2 regions of the Paenibacillus sp. FSL R5-0908 genome follow, and region 2 is predicted to be linked to the other one. Evidence: predicted binding sites of a transcription regulator. Region 2 holds the regulator's gene; the other holds the start of a gene.
What was found. The regulator LexA, encoded in region 2, represses DNA repair genes until DNA is damaged. The targets are predictions, from matches to a motif close to CGAACATATGTTCG.

Region 1: a site for LexA is predicted at 4,259-4,272, ahead of recA (recombinase RecA). Genes of this name have one in related genera too.

The regions. Positions count from the first base shown of each region.
Region 1 is NZ_JBBOUV010000001.1:4,587,596-4,595,753, forward strand. It holds gene MKZ09_RS20855 (TIGR00282 family metallophosphoesterase) at 1-216, opposite strand, end outside; gene rny (ribonuclease Y) at 428-1,972, opposite strand; gene MKZ09_RS20865 (regulatory protein RecX) at 2,289-3,014, opposite strand; gene recA (recombinase RecA) at 3,125-4,189, opposite strand; gene MKZ09_RS20875 (competence/damage-inducible protein A) at 4,490-5,776, opposite strand; gene pgsA (CDP-diacylglycerol--glycerol-3-phosphate 3-phosphatidyltransferase) at 5,885-6,472, opposite strand; gene MKZ09_RS20885 (YajQ family cyclic di-GMP-binding protein) at 6,628-7,119, opposite strand; gene MKZ09_RS20890 (hypothetical protein) at 7,330-7,491, opposite strand; gene MKZ09_RS20895 (helix-turn-helix domain-containing protein) at 7,571-8,158, opposite strand, start outside.
Region 2 is NZ_JBBOUV010000001.1:4,309,326-4,317,483, reverse strand. It holds gene MKZ09_RS19745 (MBL fold metallo-hydrolase) at 1-378, shown strand, start outside; gene MKZ09_RS19740 (hypothetical protein) at 427-1,005, opposite strand; gene MKZ09_RS19735 (hypothetical protein) at 1,228-1,608, opposite strand; gene MKZ09_RS19730 (L,D-transpeptidase) at 1,759-2,097, opposite strand; gene lexA (transcriptional repressor LexA) at 2,277-2,903, opposite strand; gene MKZ09_RS19720 (LysM peptidoglycan-binding domain-containing protein) at 3,155-3,568, shown strand; gene MKZ09_RS19715 (DUF896 domain-containing protein) at 3,678-3,887, shown strand; gene MKZ09_RS19710 (hypothetical protein) at 3,937-4,458, shown strand; gene MKZ09_RS19705 (HAD family hydrolase) at 4,493-5,278, shown strand; gene MKZ09_RS19700 (FixH family protein) at 5,541-5,966, shown strand; gene metH (methionine synthase) at 6,146-8,158, shown strand, end outside.

The sequences.
Region 1 (8,158 bases), 280 kb from region 2:
GTTGTCCCATGTGTGATTACCCATGGTGATTCCGTGAACGCCCCAGTTAAAAAATTCATTTGCGATCGCTTTAGTAATACCTCTACCGGCAGCAGAATTTTCACCGTTAACTATGATTATATGTGGTTGATATTTGCTTTTTAATGAGGGCAACATCTCCCGAAGTGCCTTCCTGCCCACACTACCTACGATATCTCCAATGAATAGTACTTTAATGTTTCTCTCCTCCTAATCTTAACCTCTCCATCTAGCGGATAAGTCTTCATATTTAAAAGAAAAAAGGCCCCGCTTAGGGGCCAATTTTCATCAAATATAAGAAAGTATAAGTTATATCTTATCCTTTAACCTTATATTCCTAGCAGAAACATGTACCAGGAAACGATCATAAATATCGTTATTTCCAAAGCGTATGTTATCTACTTATTGCCTATTTAGCGTATTCAACAGCCCGTGTCTCACGAATAACGGTAACCTTGATATGTCCTGGATAATCCAGTTCACTTTCAATCATCTTCGTAATATCGCGAGCAAGACGGAATGCCTCTGCATCGTCAATCTTCTCTGGCTGTACCATCACGCGCACCTCACGGCCCGCTTGAATAGCAAATGATTTCTCAACGCCTTCGAACGACTCTGAGATTTCTTCCAGTTTCTCTAGACGTTTAATATACGTTTCCAGTGTTTCACGGCGAGCACCAGGTCTAGCTGCCGACAATGCGTCAGCGGCACCAACCAACATAGCAATAACCGAAGTAGCTTCGCAGTCTCCATGATGAGATGCGATACTGTTGATAACAACCGGATGTTCTTTATATTTCTTCGCTAGTTCAACGCCAATCTCAACATGCGAACCTTCCACTTCATGATCCAGCGCTTTGCCGATATCATGGAGTAATCCTGCACGTTTTGCAAGCACGATGTCTTCCCCAAGCTCACCGGCCATCAGTCCTGTTAAATAAGCAACCTCCATGGAGTGCTTCAATACATTTTGACCATAGCTTGTACGGAATTTCAGACGCCCCAGAATCTTGATCAAATCTGGATGCAAACCGTGAACGCCCACTTCGAAAGTAGCTTGCTCACCATATTCCCGAATCCGTTCGTCCACTTCTTTGCGGGATTTCTCCACCATCTCTTCAATACGAGCGGGGTGAATACGTCCATCAGCCACCAATTTCTCAAGTGCCGTACGGGCCACTTCACGGCGGATTGGATCAAATCCCGACAAAATAACTGCTTCCGGCGTATCATCAATAATGAGGTCGATACCTGTAAGAGTTTCCAAAGCACGAATATTACGGCCTTCACGACCGATAATCCGACCTTTCATCTCTTCATTCGGCAACGTAACAACTGAAACCGTTGTTTCCGCTACGTGATCAGCTGCACAGCGTTGGATAGCGAGTGTAATGATTTCACGGGATTTCTTATCCGCTTCTTCTTTCGCCTGCTGTTCAATTTCTTTGATCATTTGTGCCGTTTCATGGCGAACTTCTTGCTCAACATTGCTAAGAATGATACTTCTTGCATCTTCGATGCTTAAATTGGAGATACGTTCCAATTCAGTGACTTGGTTTTTGTAAATAACATCAATTTGCTGTTGGGTTTCATCAATTCGTTTCTCTTTGTTAGCTACTTGTTCTTCTTTTCTTTCAAGCGATTCCATTTTTTTATCCAGAGATTCTTCCTTTTGCAGCAAACGTCTCTCTTGCCGTTGGATTTCATTCCGACGTTCACGAGTTTCTTTCTCAGCTTCAGTACGGATTCTATGGACTTCGTCCTTAGCTTCCAATACTGTTTCTTTCTTCAGCGCCTCAGCGTCCTTCTTCGCATTCTCAACGATGACAACGGCTTCTCTTTCTGCGCTTTGGATTTTAGCTTCTGCAAGGGATTTACGAATAAAATAACCGAACCCAAAGAATATTGCAGCTACAACGAGAACGATAATGACCCAGATCCATGATTCCAGCATCTGTTCACCTCCTCGTTGGTTCCTCTCCAAGGTATATCCCTGGGAATTGTGCAGTTGTTTAACTATCCGTTCATCACCATACAAAAAACCGGTAAACAACCGATTGCCATACTGCACATGCTGCACATGCACACTGCCCGCCTTATCCGGCGATTACATTTCATATGAGTTGTACGTGAACCGTTTAAAACAGGCTCCTTTTTGGGAAGGAAAAAGGATTCTAATTTTATGCCGATTCATGTTATATTTTATTATTTATAAAAAGACATTGTCAAGAGAGTCGATATACGCATTAATGTCAAGAGAATCAGTGATTCTAGTAAAACTCCTCATCTTCACCTTCATAATTGTCTTCCGCAAGTAAAGTATTGATCACTTGGCGAACCATATCGCCCGAGAATCCACGGCGCATAAGGAAGGCTCCAGTCTTTCTTCGTTTATCAGAAGCGTCTCCACGGATGAGATTCCATTTCTTGCGCCCAGTTTCGAGTGCACTCTCCAGCTCTTGTTCAGGAGTAATATTCTCCAAAGCTTCCGCTATAAGGGTTTTGTCAATCCCTTTCTCACGTAGCTCTTGTCGAATCCACATCTTCCCTTTCCGCTGGTTCGCTATTCGTTGCTCGGCCCATTGCTTAGCATATAAAGGGTCATCAAGAAGTCTTTCCTCCTGCAGCCGCTGCACCACTTCCGCAATAATAGTCTCTCCTATTTCTTTCTGGCGTAAACGGCGAGTCATTTCCATAGCGGTGCGTGGTTTACGTTCTAGATAACGGAGGCCTTCTACATAAGCTCGCTGACGCTCATCAGCTACAACAATTCCCTCCAAATCAGCCTTCATAAAAGAATTACCAGTAATCATTCGATATTTAATCATGACGTCTTCGTGCACAGTCATGTTATATGCTCCGAAATGTATGATATAACGGTGGTCAGATTTCTTTTGACGTTCTACTTTAGTGATCTCTAAGAGTTCTCCTTCAGGAAAATCAGATAACACCTGCTCATCTTGTTCTTCTGCTTCAAAATCCAGTTGTATTACCATAGTTGTTTGTCACCTCATAGCAATAGATCAGTTATCGTCTTACTTTCATTAATTGTTAAGAAAAGACACCCTGCAACAATCAATCACAGGGCGTCCTATTGCTTAATATACTATTCGATTTCGAGAAGCAATTTCTCTTCTTCTTCTTGCTCTGCAATAATATCCTCATTCTTCGGCGCAGCAACAATAGTGGATAAATTACTTGCTTCACGGATCTTATTCTCAATAATAAGGGCTATATCCTGATGTTCCTTCAAAAACTGTTTAGCATTCTCACGACCTTGACCGAGACGCTCGCCTTCGTAGGAATACCATGCACCACTTTTATTCACGATATCCATTTCAGTACCGATATCTACAAGACTTCCCTCTTTGGAAATCCCTTCACCGTACATGATATCAACATCAGCCTGTTTAAATGGAGGAGCTACTTTATTCTTCACAATCTTGATCTTAGTACGGTTACCAACCACATCGTTCCCCATCTTGATGCTCTCTACGCGACGTACATCTAAACGTACAGAAGAGTAGAATTTCAATGCACGACCACCCGGAGTTGTCTCAGGGTTACCGAACATAACACCGATCTTCTCACGAAGCTGGTTGATAAAGATAGCAATCGTATTGGATTTGCTAATGGCACCAGAAAGCTTACGAAGTGCTTGAGACATCAAGCGAGCCTGCAATCCGACGTGGGAATCACCCATATCGCCTTCAATTTCAGCTTTAGGTACCAAAGCAGCAACGGAGTCAACGACAATAATATCAACGGCTCCACTACGAACGAGTGCTTCGGCGATTTCCAGCGCTTGTTCACCCGTGTCTGGCTGAGAAAGCAGCAACTCATCGATATTTACGCCCAAGTTACGTGCATATTTCGGATCAAGCGCATGCTCGGCATCGATAAATGCAGCTTGTCCGCCTTGTCTTTGCACTTCTGCAATAGCATGAAGAGCAACTGTTGTTTTACCTGAAGATTCCGGTCCATATACTTCAATAATACGTCCCTTTGGAAGTCCGCCTATACCTAACGCAATATCAAGTGCCAAAGATCCGCTAGGTACAACTTCCACTTGCATATGCGTGGATTCTCCCAGTTTCATTACCGAACCTTTACCAAATTGTTTTTCTATTTGACGAAGCGCCATATCAAGCGCTGCACGACGATCTGACAATCAGACCACTTCCTTCACTGTTTATAGTAATATAATAACGTGTTTTTAAGGTCTTGCCAAGCTTTTTTTCGAACATACATTCGTTTTTTTTGTCTTGGGCGTTATTTATCCCTTTTATTGTAAGCCTCCCTCCGGAGATAGAAGTTAATTAAATTCCCCACTTCACCGGACATCAACGACTTATGATCATGAGTAGCCATCGTGATCAAAATCTCTGCAAATATACAAAAAACCGCAGCAAAGAAATCTCAGTGCCACGGTTCTTCCGTATGTGTATATTATAACTGGGCTAATCTCCCATTACAAGTCTGAACCCTCAAGAGGTGTCTCCACCTTGCGTTCCTCAAGTCTCCGCCAGAGGCGATACAGCAGAGCCTTAACAGTACGCAACCGGATATTTTCCCGTGTACCTTTAAGATTAAGCTCATAGACCTCTGTCTTACGTCCCCGTTCAGCCAAGCCGATAAATACAAGTCCAACAGGCTTGCGTTCAGAATAACCCGGTCCGGCTACACCTGTAACAGATAAGCCAAAATCGCTGTCTGCAATCATTCTCACTTGGTCAGCCAACACCTCGGCAACCTCACGACTTACGGCTCCAGGAGCATTGGGTCCCTCCAAATAAGCACTTGGCACATTCAGTAGCTTTTTCTTTAGGTCATTCGAATAGCAGACGATTCCGCCGGCAAACATCGAAGCACTGCCTGGAATATTTGTTATGCTCTCCATCAGCAAACCTCCGGTGCAGCTCTCTGCCGCACTTAAGGTCAGGCCGGCATCCGCCATCCAATCCACAATCAATTGCTCCAGCGGTACATCAATGTTCGCATACAAATGTTCCGGCAAAATCTCCTTGATTTGTTGTTCCAGTATCTCCAGCTTCTTTGTAGCTTCATGCTCAGAAGGGGCCTTTGTCGAAATACGAACAGTTACCTCTCCCTCTTTGGCATACGGGGCAATCGTTGGATCAGTCTGACTGCGAATCAGTTCAATGAGCTTGTCCTCCAGCAACGATTCTCCAATGCCGGCAAATTTGAGCATTTTTGAATAAAGCGGTGTTTCGTTCGTCAAAGCGTGCTGCTGTAGCCACGGTACTGCTTTATCAACGAACATCGGTTTCATCTCACGAGGTGGACCTGGAAGCACAATATAATATTTCTTCTCATGCTCAAAAGCAATCCCAACCGCAAGACCGATTTCATTCGGCAACGGTGTAGTTCCTTCAATAATAAGTGCCTGTTTGCGGTTATTTTCGGTCATAACGATCTTACGATCATCAAAGAAACGTTGTACATGATCCATCGCCAAACGATCAATATGGAGCGTTCTACCTAGCGATGCAGCCAGTGCGTCTTTAGTCAGATCATCCTCAGTGGGGCCAATTCCGCCCGTAAAGATAATAACGTCGGCCCGACTCTGAGCGATCTCGATGGCTTGCTGCAGGCGGCTGCTGTTATCACCGACAACGGTTTGAAAGTATACATCGATCCCGATGGCAGCTAGCTCTATAGACAAAAACTGGGCATTACTATTCACGATTTGACCGAGCAAAAGCTCTGTCCCTACTGCAATAATCTCCGCTTTCATACCTGGCTTTCGCCTCCTCGTTATAATGTAGGTACACTGCTTTTGGATTTCAAAAAAGGTAATAGGTGCTTCACCTATTACCTTTCCTTGTATATCCAGCTTACATGCTTACGCATTATGCAGCTGTAGCAGATCCTTATTCTTCACAAAATAATCAATTCCAGAATAAATAGTGATCAGCGCTGCGGCCCAAATAGCAATATCGTCTACAGGAATACTGACAAATTGAAATGGGAAATTATTCAACAACAGCAGTGAGATCGCAACAATTTGTACAACCGTCTTTATCTTGCCCCATTTGCTGGCGGCAACCACTTTTCCCTCTAGCAATGCAATCTGGCGAAGTCCGGTGACTGCAAACTCACGACTGATGATTACAATAGCAATCCATGAATCGCATCTGCCTAGCTCCACAAGTGAAATCAGTACTGCAGATACCAGCAGTTTGTCCGCAAGTGGATCAAGGAGTTTACCGAGATTGGTGACCATATTATATTTCCTAGCAATGTAGCCGTCTATTCCATCTGTGCTGGCCGCAAGCAAAAAGATTACAGCTGCTACCAAATGATTAACAGATAGCTGAAACGAGCCCCAATGTATCGGTTCTGGATAAAAACTGAAATCCACCAGTAAAAAAAACATCATAATCGGGATCAGGCAAATACGAGCTAGCGTGATGCGGTTGGGCAAATTCACTGAAGTTTTCCTCCCCTAAATCGTTCATACAAATTGCCTAAATCAGGCTAATCCATTTCTACTTAAGCAAGTATATTATAGCAATAAATAGGTGTCAAAAAAACAGAAAGCACCCCGCGTTGTTAGTGCTAATAAGCACTGCGGGGCACAAAATTCTATTTCATGTTCATGAATTGTAAATCCAGTGGTAAATCAGCTTTACGCAAGATCTGAATAATCTGCTGCAAATCGTCGCGGCTCTTACCAGTCACACGAATTTGATCCCCTTGGATCTGGCTCTTTACCTTTAATTTTGAATCACGGATCAGAATATTAATCTTTTTCGCATTCTCCTGATCAATGCCTTGCTTAAGCCCTAAACGTTGACGTACAGATCCCAGGGAAGCCGGTTCTACTTTACCGAAATCCAGATTCTTTAGGGTAATGCCTCTTTTCACCATCTTTGATTGTAAAATATCAATAACAGCATTTAGCTTATATTCGTCTTCAGAGGCGATAATAAGTGCGTCTTTCTCCATCTTCAGACTGCTTTTGCTGTTCTTAAAATCAAAGCGGTTGTCGATCTCTTTCTCTGTTTGGTGAATAGCATTCGTTAACTCCTGCATATCCATTTTGGATACAATATCAAATGAACATTCTGAACTCATTAAACTCCACGTCCTTTATACAATTAGTCTGCTACTATTATAAGAGAATGGTACTATTAAGTCTAATTTTGGATAAATCATTATGTAGCTCACCCGACATAGAAAACAGCCCCACTAAGTGGAGCTTTTCCTTCGAGTGAGTTTGGTTCAAAGGGTAGAAACACGTCTCCACCGGAAGTAAATCGTTGGAGACATTCATTTCTACAGCTTCTATCTGCTTCGGACCGGATTACGAAACATATCCAGAATTCCTAGCACAATATGTGCAATACCGAATCCGAGAATTCCGTATCCCCAAGCACCTGGTGTCAAATAGTATCCGATAAGACTGACAACAACCCCAAGGCCAGCTACAATCCAGCTAACTGTCATAAGATGTACACCTCACTTTGGCTAAAACTGAAAACAGTCTTATGTTCTCCCTAAAGCCAAAGTCTATACATCCTATTTGTTATTCGCCTGTCCCTTCACTTTGAGTACCTTCACTTCCAGAACCGTCAAGATTAAGCAGGAGACGTGAGGACGTCTTCTCATCCGTGATTACTTGACCATTTACGGTAATCTCAGTTGCTGGGGAATACCCAGACTTAATATACATACCTTCACTGCCCAGAACGAAGCTCATAGTTTCTCCTGCTGCAGTATTTCCGAAGGAGAGTTTTTCACCTTTAGAGTTCTCGCCTTTATAAACTTCAAGCCAGCTTACTCCAGATGCAACAATCTCAACCTTAACTTCGCTTCCGGCAGGAGCTGTAACCTTAAATTTCGTTGTTTTGCCTGACTTCCCATCTGGTGTAACCGTGATAGATTGAGGAGACGGCGTTGGTGTCGGTGTTGGCGTAGGCTCCGTAGTTGGCTCAGTAGTTGCTTCTGCACCTGCCGAGGAAGTAGGTGCTACAACACCGCCTCCTGATGCGGGTGGAGAAGTTTGTGCTGTATTAGGATCCTGCACATTATTTGTGATATTTGTTTGATCAACTTGATCAGGGTCTGCTTTGTTTAAACTAGAAGCATAAATGTAAATCACTACAATAATCAA
Region 2 (8,158 bases):
GCTCTTTTACAAGAAGGGGATGTGCTCGACATAGGCGGGCGCAAAATAGAAATTTACCACACACCAGGTCATTCGCCAGGGCATATCAGCCTTTTTGATCATGCCAACGGATATCTGTTTACAGGTGATTTATTATATGACGTTACGCCAATCTATGCTTTTTACCCTTCGACTAGTCCGGTTGATTTAGTGGCATCCTTAGAAAAGATTACTGAAATTCCAGGGGTTACCCAAGTATATGGCTCTCATAATACGCTGGGTCTAGATCCATCTATTTTGCAAGAGGTCAAGAAGGCAGTTCGTGAGTTGCGTGAGCAAAAGCTAGTGGCACATGGTACAGGCATTCACCAGTTTGACGGGTTTAGTGTGCAATTTTAGATCTTTCAATGTCGAAAACAAATGAGAGGTAAGGCGATAACAACTTAATTATTCAGATACGATTGACCTGAACAGTGCATGCAATTGTTGTACTTGGGAGTAAGCTTCCTTGTACTGGTTGTCGGATTGTTGAATAGGCAATAAACCCGGCAAGAAGGAAATACAATACACAGGCGTTTCTTTGCTGTTCATATATATTTTAAGCGTAAGCTCTTCTATCACATTAGCTTCTTCATCGGTGTCCTTAAGGACATTAATATCTGCACTTGTTGCAGTTGTTTTGCTGTTTTGTTGTCTTTTGGATACTTTTGAAAGGGTAAGTGCGTTAACCACAATCTCGGATCCCATTACATTATCAAAAGAGTATAGCTTTGCTACTGCTTTTTTGTTACTCTTCGGATTTTTGGTACCGATTGCCAATTTTTTATTAGGCTCGTTAAGTGCGATCAAGTGTGATTGATTGGGGGGAATGAATGTTTTGGTGAAAATGATGTTAAAAGATGAGGTCGCATTAACTAGCTTAGAAATTTCAGATGAAGCAGATAGCGTTTTCAATTTTATAATGGCGGCACTTAGAATTAAAACAACTCCTAAAATAGCGAATAAGTACATCAAGATAATCAGCATATAATCACACCTCCTAGTTATCTCATTAGACTCAAATTGTTGCTTATTGAAAGATATGCCTGAATGATCCCCACTAGTATCTTTTAAAAGGGAAATTCGTGGAATTATAGGATCGACTTCACGATTAACCCAAAAAAAGCACCCAGAGAAACCTGCCGATTCTGCAAATGATGCAAAATTTGGGGTTGCTGCAAAGGTGCTTTTTAAGGTAATTATGTAAACCTATAGAAAATTGAAGGCAGTGATATGATCGGTATAAACAATCAGCTGTTTGTATTCGATCGGAGTTCCATAACTAGCATAAGGTCTTACAGTAACGTCATTGAGGACAACAAAGTTATAGCTGAAATTTTTATCAGGGTGTTCTGCTCCCAAATAAGATATGTATTCGTCTACAATTACATCATCCATCAAAGATTTTAAATCAAATACATCCTCTTTGTTGGAGACGGTTGGAGAGACGATTCCCTGAATGCTGCCAAAAGCGGTGAGCAAATTCACTTTTTTTCCACTAGCTTGTTCATCATTTAAAAGTAAACCGGACAGCTTACCCAGTGCATCGACTTTAAAATCGACAAGGGTTCTAATTTTTGAATTATTCAAACTAAACACATCCTTTTCAATTTGCAATCCTGTTAACATTATTCGACATATAATCACCAAACTCCTAGTATGCTAATGAAAAAATACTTACTTATGTAATGACCCCCATTTTTTAATGTGATTTGGGGGTTGCCGAGTCTCCATTCGAATTTAATTTCTTATCGTTACTCGTGTACCTATAGGAACAATAGCAGCGAGTGCTAACACATCCTCGTTGTACATCCGGATGCAGCCGTGGGACACCTCTTTCCCAATGGATGAAGGGTCATTGTTTCCATGAATTCCGTAGTGTGGTTTAGACAGTCCCATCCAAAAGACACCGAAGGGACCCCCTGGGTCGGGTTGTTTGTTAATTATAGTGAATTCTCCCACTGGGGATTGGGTTAACATCTTACCGATGCCGACAGGGAAACCTCTAATCACAATATCATTGTCCAGAAGATATAACATTCGTTGAGTCAGATCTACAATAATTCGATAGTTGGGCATTATATGCAACACTCCTTTCTAATTAGGATATGAGCAGAACGCCTAAAGGGTTATTCATAGAAAATGACCATTTTAGCCGGCGAGAACAAATGTTCGTTATTGGTTGGGAAAGCAAAATACGTAGAAAAAAAAGGCTGGTCCGCATTTGCGGAACAGCCTTTTATGTTAGAAGTGCAAACTTAGTGGATATCTCGAAACAATCCGATGACTCTTCCGAGAATAGTTACGCGATTAAGGCGAAGAGGCTCATAAGCTGGATTCTCCGGTTGAAGCCGAATATGATCACGTTCCTTGTAAAAGGTCTTAACGGTTGCTTCATCTTCTTCGGTCATGGCTACAACGATATCTCCGTTGTCCGCCGTTTGTTGTTGGCGAACAATCACATAGTCACCATTCATAATGCCTGCGTCCACCATACTATCACCCATAACTGACAGCATAAATACTTTGTTGTCCCCCACATAGTGAGTAGGAAGTGGGAAGTAGTCTTCGATATTCTCTGTAGCAGTGATAGGTACCCCGGCGGTAACTTTACCTACGACAGGAATCCGTGAGATGGTCTGGGCGAATTGGTGAACATTCTCTGAATCCTCTTGGCCTAGTAATTCTATTGCACGTGGCTTCGTTGGATCACGACGAATAAGTCCCTTCTTCTCAAGCCGGTCCAAATGACCGTGAACTGTGGAGCTGGAAGCAAGGCCAACAGCTTCTCCAATTTCCCGGACGGAAGGTGGATAACCCTTGCTGCGGACTTCGCTTCGTATAAATTCCAGGATCGCCAGCTGGCGACTTGAAATCTTTGACATTGGAATCAACCCCATATAGTAATGTTTGGGAAAATTATAACATAGAACTACCGTTCGCACAAACATAAGTTCTAACTATTATAAATATTAATCTGCTAGAGTTAAAAAATGGTAGACAAGTGATAATAAAATGAACCGCTTGAGTCTCTCAAAAAAAAGAGAACAATTGTTCTGAAATAGTATTGAACAAAACACATGTTCGTGTTATTATGAATTCGAAAGTAAGAACAAGTGTTTGGAGGATGATGATTATGCTAAAATACAGTACATACCGCAGCATCTACGATAAGGCCCCAGTGGTTGAATCTTTAGGACATAATGACGTTGCCCGTAATTCCGCTAAGGTGAAAGAGATAACGGAACGTTTGCTTGGAGGGATGATGTCGTTGTTCCGTCAAGATTTCTTTATTAAGTTAATATTGATTATGGTGTTAGTATTATCTGGCCTAACAGTAGTGGGAAATGTATTTGCAGGATCGACGACTATAATGAAGGAAGAGAAGCGGATTGTGGTTGAACGTGGAGATACACTATGGAGTATTGCCCTTAAGAATAAACCAGCTGATATGAAGACAGTTGTTTATATAGAAGGAATTAAACGTTCAAGTGGGATTAAGAGTAGTCAGATTAACGCTGGAGACATACTTACTTTACCTATTTATTAATTTTCTGAGAACATAAAAGAATGACCAGTAGAGCTTGCAGGGAGTAGACCTTGACAAGCTCTTTTTCTCATGGCAGAGTTAGAATTAATTTATAGGGGGAGGGAAAGTATTGAATATTGATGAGTTGGTCGCGCGAATTAACGAATTGGCACGCAAACAGAAGAGCGTAGGCCTTAATCAAGAGGAAGTGGCGGAACGCGCCAAGCTTCGTGAAATTTACCTGGGGAATATCCGCAATAACTTCCGAGCACAATTAAATACTATTGAAGTAGTAGATAACGATGAGCATGAACAAGGTAACAAGGGGCTTAAACATTAGCTCGCTGTTCCTTTTCATAGATATTTCAGGATGACTAGGGGGAACGCACATGGCCCGTTCTTGGGAAAGAATGGTTCAACGCAACACTCAGCAAATCAACAAGCAAAGAAAGAAACAAGGCAAGGATACGATTTATGCCTCTAAATCTCCTACCCAGAATGCCGAAGTCTTTAAAGGTCGCAACATTGCATTTCCGGTAGTGTTAGTGATTCTTGGCACTATGTTTTGGGTAGTTGGTTCTATTGATCAGGCCAAAGGCAATGGCATGCTGGCTAATTGGCTGGGAGTAGTACTGTACTATTTACTGGCAGCGCTATTGTTCTTCCGTCGTCCGTACTTGAAGGTGGAAAAAGCAAGACTGTCTACTATTAAATTCAATCGTGAACGCGGGCTGCCAGCTGCAGATATTGAGAAAATCACCCTTTCGCGTGGAGCTGTAGTCATTAAGCATAAAGGGAAACGTACGAAATGGATTTTCACAAAACTTATGAATCGCTATGATACTAATGCGATGAGTACACGATTAGAAGCATTTGCTAAAGCTCACAACATTGAAGTAGTTCACGAATAGAACTAGACCAGTTAAAGGGAGAGGGAGACCTGTAATGCCAATTTCTGCTGTACTATTTGACCTTGATGATACATTGCTGTGGGATGATCGGAGCGTCGAAGAAGCATTTCGTTCTGCTTGTGAAGCCGCTGGGGATAACATTGATCCACAAGAACTAGAAGTTGCAGTTCGTAAGGAAGCAAGTAGCTTGTATGAATCTTATGAGACGTTCCCATTTACAAAGATGATCGGAATTAATCCATATGAAGCACTCTGGGCTAACTTTACGGCAGGTGAACAGCCTGAATTCCGTCAATTGGAGCAGCTTGCACCGGTTTATCGTAAAGAGTCTTGGCGTCGCGGACTTGCAGCGTTAGGGGTGGAAGACGAAGCACTAGCTGAGACCTTGGCAACTAAATTCGCAGCAGAGCGCAGAAAACGTCCATACATCTATGAAGAAACAATGCATGTACTGGAGCAGTTACGGGGTCAAGTGAAGCTTTTGCTACTTACGAACGGCTGTCCTGCACTGCAACAAGAGAAACTAGATGGTGTGCCAGAGTTAATTCCTTTCTTTGATCATATTGTGATTTCCGGAAGCTTTGGTAAAGGCAAACCGGATAAGGAAATTTTCCTGCATGCTTTAGAGCTTCTTGATGTAACTCCTGAGCAAGCAGTTATGGTCGGCGATAAGCTTACAACGGATATCCGTGGGGGGCTGGCAGCAGGGTTGACCACGGTCTGGATCAATAGAAAAGGTAGAGCACCTAGTCTTGATATTCATCCGGATCATGAAATCAATCACCTTGAGGAACTTCTTCCGCTAGTTCAATCCTTGTAAGATACACAGAGCTATTAGCTCCAATATAAAGACTTTATAAAAGCAGCGAGTTTCTGAGATCCTAAGAAACTCGCTGCTTTTCTATACATACATACTAACATAAAGATTTCATTAGATTTTTAAGTAAATGATTTAAGTCACAAGACTAATGCGGAATTGATGCAAAATACTGAAAAACCAATAATAATGTGTATAATAGATGGAGATGTATAACATGAATTGGTAGATTTTTATTATTCGATAATGATTGGGAGGGCTCCAAATGATGAGATCGAAGAAATTAGTCGCTGTATTATTAGGTGCAACACTTCTAGTACTAGGTGGATGTTCTTCAAATGGAACCAAGCATTCAGAAATACATAACATGAATATGAACATGTCTATGGAACCTATCAAAGTCGAACTACAATGGAGTCCTGAAGAAGTTGTTGTAAATCAAAAGGTAACCTTTGAAGCTGTGGTGACCCAAGATAACGAGGCAGTAGATGATGCAAAAGAGGTTCTGTTCGAAATTGTGAATAAAAATGATGAGGGACAGAAAATAGAGCTTAAGGGAAAGCTAATTGGTAAAGGGGTCTATCAAGCAGAAGGGACCCTTGAAAAGGAAGGACAATATAATGTCACTTCACATGTGACAGCCCGGACACAGCACTCTATGCCTAGCAAAGAGCTGTCTGTGAAACCATGATTCAAAGGTTCGCAACGGTTACTGAGCAATAACAGATAAAGCAGAGTGGAAAGGAAGGCTTTTCGAAATTCCTTTATTCTGCTAAACTTACTCTAATGTTTTACTGGGGGGACTATTAGTTGGCTAAATATACACTTGAGGAAAGCTTACAACAAAGGATTTTGATCCTTGATGGCGCAATGGGCACGATGATCCAACAGGTGCCTCTTACTGGAGAAGATTTTGGTGGCGATGAGCTGGACGGCTGTAATGAAATGCTGGTATTGACACGTCCAGAAGTCATTCAGACGATTCATGAGCAGTACCTCGAAGCAGGGGCTGATCTCATTGAGACTAACACATTTGGTGCAACCTCTGTTGTACTAGCGGAATATGATATTCCTCAGCGCGCACGTGAGATCAACCTAGCGGCAGCAGAGCTGGCTCGCAGAGCAGTAGACAAATATGACACACCTGACCGTCCGCGATACGTCGTGGGGGCTATGGGTCCAACAACAAAAACGCTCTCAGTAACCGGAGGCGTTACTTTCCAAGAGCTAGTTGATAGTTATGAGGAACAAGCAGTAGCATTGATCGACGGTAAAGTAGATGTTTTGCTGCTGGAGACCTCACAAGATACACTTAACGTTAAAGCTGGAAGTATTGGTATTCGTAATGCTTTTGAAAAGACAGGCATCACATTGCCGGTTATGATTTCAGGAACAATTGAACCAATGGGTACTACATTGGCGGGTCAGAATATTGAAGCATTTTATATCTCACTAGAACATCTGAAGCCTATCTCTATGGGCCTCAACTGTGCGACTGGTCCAGAGTTCATGCGTGATCACATTCGTTCGCTTTCGGAGATCTCCTCCGCAGCCGTGAGCTGTTATCCAAACGCAGGATTGCCGGATGAGAACGGACATTATCATGAATCTCCAGATTCTTTAGCTCGCAAGATTGCAGCCTTTGCCGAAAAAGGCTGGCTGAACATTGCGGGGGGGTGCTGTGGAACGACACCAGAGCATATCCGTGCGATGAAGGAAGCACTTTCTGAATATCCTCCACGCCCGCTGGCAGGTAATCATCCGCCTGCTCTTTCAGGTATTGAGCCTATCTATATTGAGAACGACAACCGCCCATACATGGTTGGTGAACGTACGAATGTACTTGGCTCTCGTAAATTTAAACGTCTTATTGTCGAGGGTAAATACGAGGAAGCTTCAGAAATTGCTCGTGCTCAGGTGAAGAGTGGGGCACAAGTTATTGACGTCTGTGTACAAGATCCTGATCGTGATGAGATTGAAGATATTAAGCTTTTCTTAGAACTGGTTGTGAAAAAGGTTAAAGTACCCCTGATGATCGATACTACCGATCCTAAGGTTATCGATTTAGCATTACAGTACTGTCAAGGTAAGGCGATAATTAACTCCATTAACCTTGAAGATGGTGAAGAGAAATTCGAGCTGGTGACGCCGATCATTCATAAATATGGTGCAGCTATTGTTGTGGGTACCATCGATGAGACGGGACAAGCCATTAAGGCGACAGATAAACTGGAAGTGGCTAAACGCTCCTATGACTTGCTAGTGAATAAGTACGGTTTAGCAGGAGAAGATCTTATTTTTGACACGTTGGTGTTCCCTGTAGGAACCGGAGATGAACAATATATCGGTTCAGCAAAGGAAACGATTGACGGCATTCGTTTGATCAAGGAAGCACTTCCAGGTGTTCATACGATCTTGGGCATTAGCAACGTCTCCTTTGGATTGCCGGAAGCGGGACGTGAAGTGTTGAACTCAGTATTCCTTTATGAATGTACAAAAGCTGGGTTGGATTATGCGATCGTAAATACAGAGAAAGTGGAGCGGTATGCTTCCATTCCTGCCGAAGAACGTCATCTTGCTGAGGAACTGATTTATAATACGAATGATGAGACGCTTTCTGCTTTTGTAGCTGCTTTCCGTGGTAAAAAAGTAGAGAAAAAAGAGAAGATTTCCAACCTGTCACTTGAAGAACGTTTAGCCTCCTATGTGGTTGAAGGTACAAAGGAAGGACTCATTCCTGATCTTAATGAAGCATTGACCAAATCTGGACCGCTGGAGATCATCAATGGACCGCTTATGGCAGGGATGTCGGAAGTCGGCCGGTTATTTAATAATAATGAATTGATTGTTGCTGAGGTACTGCAAAGCGCTGAAGTGATGAAG